3 regions of the Clostridium sp. ATCC BAA-442 genome follow, and region 2 is predicted to be linked to each of the others. Evidence: riboswitches for the same ligand, from Rfam matches in the RefSeq annotation. Region 2 holds a riboswitch; each other region holds the start of a gene.

Evidence for each region. A riboswitch is a leader RNA that binds a small molecule or an ion and turns the genes downstream of it on or off. The one in region 2 is predicted to bind cobalamin.
Region 1: another riboswitch for cobalamin. It lies ahead of ACESY8_RS05405 (homing endonuclease associated repeat-containing protein); the one in region 2 lies ahead of cbiD (cobalt-precorrin-5B (C(1))-methyltransferase CbiD).
Region 3: another riboswitch for cobalamin. It lies ahead of ACESY8_RS05360 (ABC transporter substrate-binding protein); the one in region 2 lies ahead of cbiD (cobalt-precorrin-5B (C(1))-methyltransferase CbiD).

What each region holds. Positions count from the first base shown of each region.
Region 1 is NZ_CAXSQB010000008.1:51,784-54,043, reverse strand. It holds gene ACESY8_RS05410 (PQQ-binding-like beta-propeller repeat protein) at 1-654, opposite strand, end outside; gene ACESY8_RS05405 (homing endonuclease associated repeat-containing protein) at 1,114-1,479, opposite strand; cobalamin riboswitch at 1,706-1,981, opposite strand.
Region 2 is NZ_CAXSQB010000027.1:4,908-7,167, forward strand. It holds gene cbiD (cobalt-precorrin-5B (C(1))-methyltransferase CbiD) at 4-1,140, opposite strand; cobalamin riboswitch at 1,233-1,416, opposite strand; gene ACESY8_RS12190 (hypothetical protein) at 1,466-1,867, opposite strand; gene ACESY8_RS12195 (TetR/AcrR family transcriptional regulator) at 1,939-2,260, opposite strand, start outside.
Region 3 is NZ_CAXSQB010000008.1:39,816-42,075, reverse strand. It holds gene ACESY8_RS05360 (ABC transporter substrate-binding protein) at 1-1,256, opposite strand, end outside; cobalamin riboswitch at 1,481-1,656, opposite strand; cobalamin riboswitch at 1,897-2,082, shown strand; gene ACESY8_RS05355 (nitrogenase component 1) at 2,209-2,260, shown strand, end outside.

The sequences.
Region 1 (2,260 bases), on a different contig from region 2:
GCCGAAGTACAGGTAGGTCCCGTCGGTGGTGATGGGGGTGTTGATCTGGCCATTGATGCCGGTCAGGACATTCGTCACAGTGGGTTTGTTCTGATCCAGGCCGGTAAGAGCCATAACCTTGCTGCCGGTACCGGTAAGCCACTCACCGCCCTCGTAGTCGTCATACTGGCTGATGGTACCCACATAGAGGGTATCGTCCGACGCGTCGTCGGGGGTACCCTTGTCGTCCAGATAGGGGGTAGACAGTTGGAAGCCGCTCTTGGCGTTCAGAGAGGTTCCCTCCGTGCCATAGGGATCGGTAGTCCAGACGATGCTGCTGCCGCCATTTTCCGCGCACCTGATCTTGGCTACCAGCGCGCCGCTGGCTCCATAGCCATCGTAGAGAACGTAAGCATAGGTAGTCCCGTTCACCGTCTGCATTACAGGCACGTTGTCCACGCCATCCCAGCCGGAGCCGGTACACTTAAGTTGGATGTAGCTGTTCAGGCCGGAAGCATCCGGCGTGGTAGGAGCCTCCGTCACCACCGCGTTGTGATTGTTGCTGCCGCCGTAGACGTTCCAAGACGCGAACGCGCTGGTGGACAGCATGCCCGCGGCCATCGCCAGAGACAGGCACACGGACAGAACCTTTTTGCCGTTTTTCATCTTTTGCATGGCTTTTTCTCCTTCAAAATTAAACTTCCTTTGCTCGACCGCCGCACGAGCAGGATTCCCCGTGCGGCATGCACACGGACTCAGCAGCCATAGGCGTGCATGCTCCCATGGCCGCAATCAAAAGACATTTCCCAACCACCCGACCTTTCCAGTTCGCATAAAATTCCCATGTTACTTATCGTCACGGCCTGTCCGGCCTGTGAACGCGCCCTTACGCAAGCACCGGACCCCGTTCCTGCGCTCCCGTCCGCCCCGACGCAGACCGCGTTGTTCGGCCCTTGGCGCGCTCCTCTCCCCGCGCGCTTCCCCAGGCCGGTATCCCCTTCCGATGCCGCTATTCAGTTGTCGGCCGCGCTTCGGCCATTTGAAACGGGCGAAGGCCCGCTGGATTCCTAAAGGAGGCTCGTCATAGGGGTAGCCCCCTATGACGGAAGAAGGGGATCCCCTTCTTCATCAGGATTACTCGCTGCTGTTCTGTTGCTCTGTGTATGCCCGCTCTCTCGCCTGACAGCGGAGCTCCTCCTTGAAGATCTGCCGCTTGGGGAGGGGCTTCTGCTTCTTCGGCGGGACCAGCCCCGCCGCCGTGACCACATTCTTCCAGCAGCCAAAGCGAACCGCGATAAAGTGGCCTCCGATGATCTCCCCGGCGTTGGGCGTCATTCCAAGCCGTGCCGCCTCACCCCGGACATAGTCCAGCAGCTCTTCGTCGCTGGCGTCACCGTGCGTCTGGGCAAACTGAACATTTCGCTGACGAAGCGCTTCCTTGGTGCGCCCAATGAGTTTTTTGCTGAGCTTCTGATCACCGGTGAAATACTTGCCGCTCACAAAACAGCCTCCTGACTTGTGGCACAATCCGGCTGCCCCGCAGACCTCTTGGGGCAATAGAAACAAAAAGACGGACGCATACCGATACGTCCGTCTTTCCCCCGAGCGTGCGAATAAAAAGCGGACGCAAAATATGCGTCCGCTTTTGCACCCATTTCGGGTAGAAGGGGGCACTTATCCCATGCCCTCCTCACATTTGGCATTTATCTCAGAGCAGCCCCAAGGAATTGGGGGTAAGCTCCTAGTAGGTCTTCTGACTGATGTGTCCCGACGGGCCTAAAGCCCGCCTGCGCATATCCGCCGCCTTCCCAGCTAAGCCATTACGACCGCCAGTGACCTGCTTTCGCAGAAAACGGATACACTCCACAATCACAGCTATTGAATTGCACGTCCCCGCAGCTTTCGCCGCGGCTCCTGCTGCAAAACATGTCCAGGAATTTCACCTGATTCCCTTGTTCAGAAACAAGGATGCGTGTCCGGTCCCTGACGGGAACCGGGTCGCGCATTTGCCACAAAAGCCGGATTCATATTAAATTTTACGGGAAGGTGCATGCCGCTCTGCCCATGCGGGACTCAGGAACCATTCCCTTCAAAGAACTATCTTTTGTAAAACTTGTACTTTACAAATGGCTTTCTTTTGAGTTCATTATACAACTTTTTTCTTGAAATGCAAGGGGCAAACACAAAAATTTTCCAAACGCTATTTAACTTATCTCGACCAAGGAGGCAAAAATAAATTCGGCCTGTGGCCGTCATGGAGTTGGCTCCTTTTCGTGGACTT
Region 2 (2,260 bases):
CTCCTATGCCCGGTGGAGGGCCAGCAGGCCCTCCGCGCCGGGTGTCTTTCCTAAAATTCCGTACTGGTTGGAGAAGAAAATGCCCTCGATGGCCAGCTCCGGCCCCGCCCGCCGTTTGAGCTGAGCGTCCAGCTCCCCGGCGATGGAGTCCATCACCGGCTCCAGCAGGCCGGCCCCCCTCAGTAGCTCCACCCCCGCGTCGGTGGTGGGGCTGTCAAACAGGGCCTTTACCAGCGCCCGGTCTCCCCCCGCCAGGGCGGCGTGGGCGGCCAGGGTCTCCCGCCGGGCGTCGGCCACCTTGGAGTGGGTGTTCATGCACCCGGCGGACACCTTGATGAGCTTGCCCAGGTGGCCCACCAGCAGCACCGAGCGGAAGCCCGCCCCGGCGGCGTGGTCGATGGCCGCGCCGATATAATTGCTGCATGTGCACCAGCGGGCCAGGCTGAGGCCCAGCTTCTCCCGGGCGAAGGCCTCGCCGTAGTTGCCGGGGGTGACCACAATGTCCCGCGCCCCGGCGGCCCTCTGCTGATCCATCTCCAGGTAGAGGGAGTCCAGCAGGGCGGCCTCGCTCATGGGGCGGACGATGCCGCTGGTGCCCAGGATGGAGATGCCCCCCTCGATGCCCAGCCGGGGGTTGAAGGTGCGCCCCGCCAGGGCCTCCCCCGTGGGGACGGAGATCACCGCCCGCAGCCCGCCGGCGTAGCCCGCCCGGGCCGCGGCGGCCTCCAGCTGCTCTTGGATCATGCGGCGGGGGGTGGAGTTGATGGCCGCCTCCCCCACCGGCTGGTCGAGACCGGGCCGGGTCACCCGGCCCCCCCCCTGGCCGCCGTCAATGACAATCCCGGGCTCGGCGCTGCGCTCCACCCGGGCGCAGATGAGCGCCCCGTCGGTCACGTCGGGATCGTCGCCGCCGTCCTTGCGCACCGCGCAGGCGGCCCAGCCTTCCCCGGCGGCGTGCTCCAGCAACTCCGCCTCCACCCGCACCCCCGCCGGGGTGTCGATGTGCACGGCGGGCAGCGCCGCCCCCTCCAGCAGCAGGGCGGCGGCCCCGGCGGCAGCAGCCGCCGCGCAGGTGCCGGTGGTATAGCCGCAGCGCAGCCGCTCCCGCCCCACCGGGATATAGAGCTCCAATTTCCCCATGTGTGTCCCCCTTTCGACGCAAAAAGGCCCTCCTCGCGGTTGAGGAGGGCCCTAATCCCAGGGTACACCGCACCTCTCCACCTCAGAGCTACGCAACTGCCACTCTGCAGCGGGTCTCCTGGCTTGCGCTTCCTCCTCCGGCGCGCCTTCTCAGCCCCGCTGGGCCAATGGCTTGTGCACCTTCGTCCGCGCTTACAGTAGAGGTAAGACTGCGCCGGAGTTCCACCGGCTTCCCCGTTCTGCGGCACCGCCGCAACTGCATGTGCATTGAATTCTCTGCCATTATAGCAGTATGAGGGAAAAAAGTAAAGGCAGGGTTTCAAAATTACCCGCGGGAAACTGCCAGCAAAAAGCGGAGCCCCGCCGTCAGCAGGGAGGCCCCCAGGCCGGTGTAGAACACGGCGATGAAGCCCTCCGGCGCCAGTCCGCTGGCCCGCAGGCCGATGCCGAAGGCCATCATAAATACCATGATCAAAAATGATTTCCCATCAAAAAACTGCCAGAACCACTTCCGCTCCGAGCCATACCCCCGTATGCGCGCGGTGTGCCGCTGAACCAGCCTTCCGAACACCATGCCCTGAAACAGCCCGAAGACCAGCGCAGAGAGCGCCAGATTCCACAGGGTTACATGTCCGGGGTAAGCCAGCAGCCCGATGCGCAGGATGTTGAAGCCTGCCGCCCCCCACACCAGCCCCGCCAGCAAAAGCAATGTTTCTTTTTTTACCATGGTAAGTTCCTCCTCATTATGAACATTGTTCATTTTATGTGCAAAACAGGGCGCGGGTTCCCGCGCCCGTCTCAGCGGTAGAGCAGCCTGCGGAGCACCTGCTCCAGCCCCTCACAGTTGTCCGCGCCCCGGCTCATCTGCCCCAGCAGGCTGTCCAGCACGAAAGCGGCAAGCTGCTCCCTGGAAAAGGAAGCATCAAAGGCGGACGGCCGCACCGCACAGTCCGCCTCCAGCGCCTCCAGCAGCGTCTGGCGGACGCGCCCGAGGGCCTCCTCCATGGTTCGCCGGCCCGCGCTCCGCCCCTCGGGCAGGAAGCCCGCCGCATGTCCCTGGAAAAAGCCCGGGTATTCCCCGGCCCCGCTCTGAATGCGGTGGAACAGCCAGTGGACGTAG
Region 3 (2,260 bases), on a different contig from region 2:
GCCTCCAGATTGGTCTTGAGCACTTCGGCGATGCGCAGATAGAGGGCCTGACGGGTCTTGTTGTACTGGGGAGTAATGAGGACATTCAGCTCGCTGCTGTCGGGCATATCCCGCCAGCCGTCGCCGTCAGCATCCACATAACCGCCCTCATCCAGCAGGGCGTTGGCTTCGTCCACGTCCTGAGCCAGCTCGGGCAGCGAGCCGTCAAAGCCCTTATTGGGGGGCGCCACGATACCGGCGTGGGGGATCTGGCCGTCCTCCCCTCCGATGGTGACGCGGAGCAGCTCGTAGTCCAACGCGGCCCGCACGGCCTTGCGGAAGATCAGGTCGTCGGTGGGCTGCTCGTTGAAGCCGAACACCAGTTGATAGTTGCCGGGGTTGTCGCTCATGCCGGGATCCAGCCCCTCCACTCCGGTGATGGAGTCCACCATGGTGGCGTTCAGGGAGTTGGAGTAGTCGTACATGGCGTCCACCTCCCCGCTGCGCAGGGCCATCACCAGGGCGTCGTGGCTGTCGTAGGTGCGCACGGTCAGCTTGCGCACGGTCAGCTCCTGTCCCATGTAGGTATCCGACACCGCCTCTAGGGTCATGCTCTGGGCCTCCTCGTCCACGCCTGTGAGCTTGTAGGGGCCGCAGCCGATAGCGGCGTCCTCGCCGGTGTACTCGGCGTATTCGCCCTCCACCTTGGACCACACATGCTCCGGCCGAAGGGTGACGAAGTTAGCCATGCTGTTGAGCATGGTGAAGGCCTTGCCGTCGGTCAGCGTCAGGGTGGCCGTGGTCTCATTCACCGCCTCCACCCCTGTCAGGCCGCTGCAATAGCTGGACTTGCGGTCGATCAGATATTGGAAGGTAAACACCACGTCATCCATGGTCACAGGTTCACCGTCGTGCCAGGTGAGGCCCTGATCTGTGGCAAAGGTGGCGGTAATGGTATTCAAGTCGCCGCTCAGCTCCCAGCCCGTCATGAAAAAGGGCTGAACCTTGCCATTCTCATCGGTGACTACAAAGGGAGCGGTGACCACCGCGTTGTAGTTGAGCTTGCCGAAGATACCGTTTTCCGTCATAACGTTGGCGCCGTCAATGGCGGCGGTGGTACCGATGCGCAGTTCCTCCACATAGGCAACGGAGGACTTGCCGCTCTCCACCGCTTCCGGCGGGCCGCTTTGGGTGGAAGCCGCCGGGTTCTGTCCCGCGCAGCCGGCTGCGGTCAGCGCAAGAGCGCTGGCCAGCAGAAGGGATGCCAGTCGTTTCATACATGTTCCTTCTTTCCTTCTCTTAAATTTCTATTCAAAACAGGGACGGTCCCCTGCTTTGGTCTTATAATGAAAGAGCATTCCTGTTTTGTCGTTAGAAAACAGGAATGCTCTTTGTCCTGGATATGCAAAAAGGGCACCGCCGTCCCCAGCGATGCCCAGTTAATGCCCCAATGACCGCGATATCCACCGCGGCAGCATCCAATTCTCCCTCGCCGAAAGAATAGAATCCGATAGACATGGCAGGTCTTCTGACTCCAGATCATCCGGCTTCGCTCACCTTCCCGGTTTCCCAGTGGTATTAAGCGGGCCGTCCCTGTTACAGCAGCGGGAGCTGTCGCAGACTTGCACTGCGTTCCCTTTTCAATACAAACGTATCACCATATCCTGCTATATGAAATTATGGATTCAGTATACACCGCCGTCCAAGGCCTGTCAATATGTGTCTAACTGCGCCGAATGCTCTCCACTTACGGAGCCTAGCGGCAACAGGCACATTCCATTCCCACCGGCTCACCGCCGCATCTGCTCTTCGCCGCCTGTAACGGGCGAACCAATCAAGTATAAGAAATCTCGCGTTGAGAGCAGTCACAGGAGATCACCCCCCTTTTCTTTCCGGCCGGGCTGTGCTATAATTCCTTCATATACGTTTTCAGCAAGTGGCCAGACTCCGTCTGGTTAGAGGGAATCGGGTGCAACTCCCGAGCGATCCGGTCACTGTAAGCGGGGAGCGGGCTGCAGATCGCCATTGCATGTTTCACATGTGAGAAGGCGCAGCACGTGACGAGCCGCAAGCCAGGAAACCTGCTTGCTGAATTTGTGGGGACGCTTCCGGTGAAAGCTGCTCCACAGGCCGCCGGCCCTGCCGGTGCGCCTGTCTGCAAGCCGGCTCCGCGTCAGAATACGCGGGGCCGGCGATTTTGCTTTCTCCGGGCAGAGAGGAGAAATGCGCATGCGACAGCCTTTTTTTGAAGATCTGATGACCGCGATGTACCCCTCCGGCC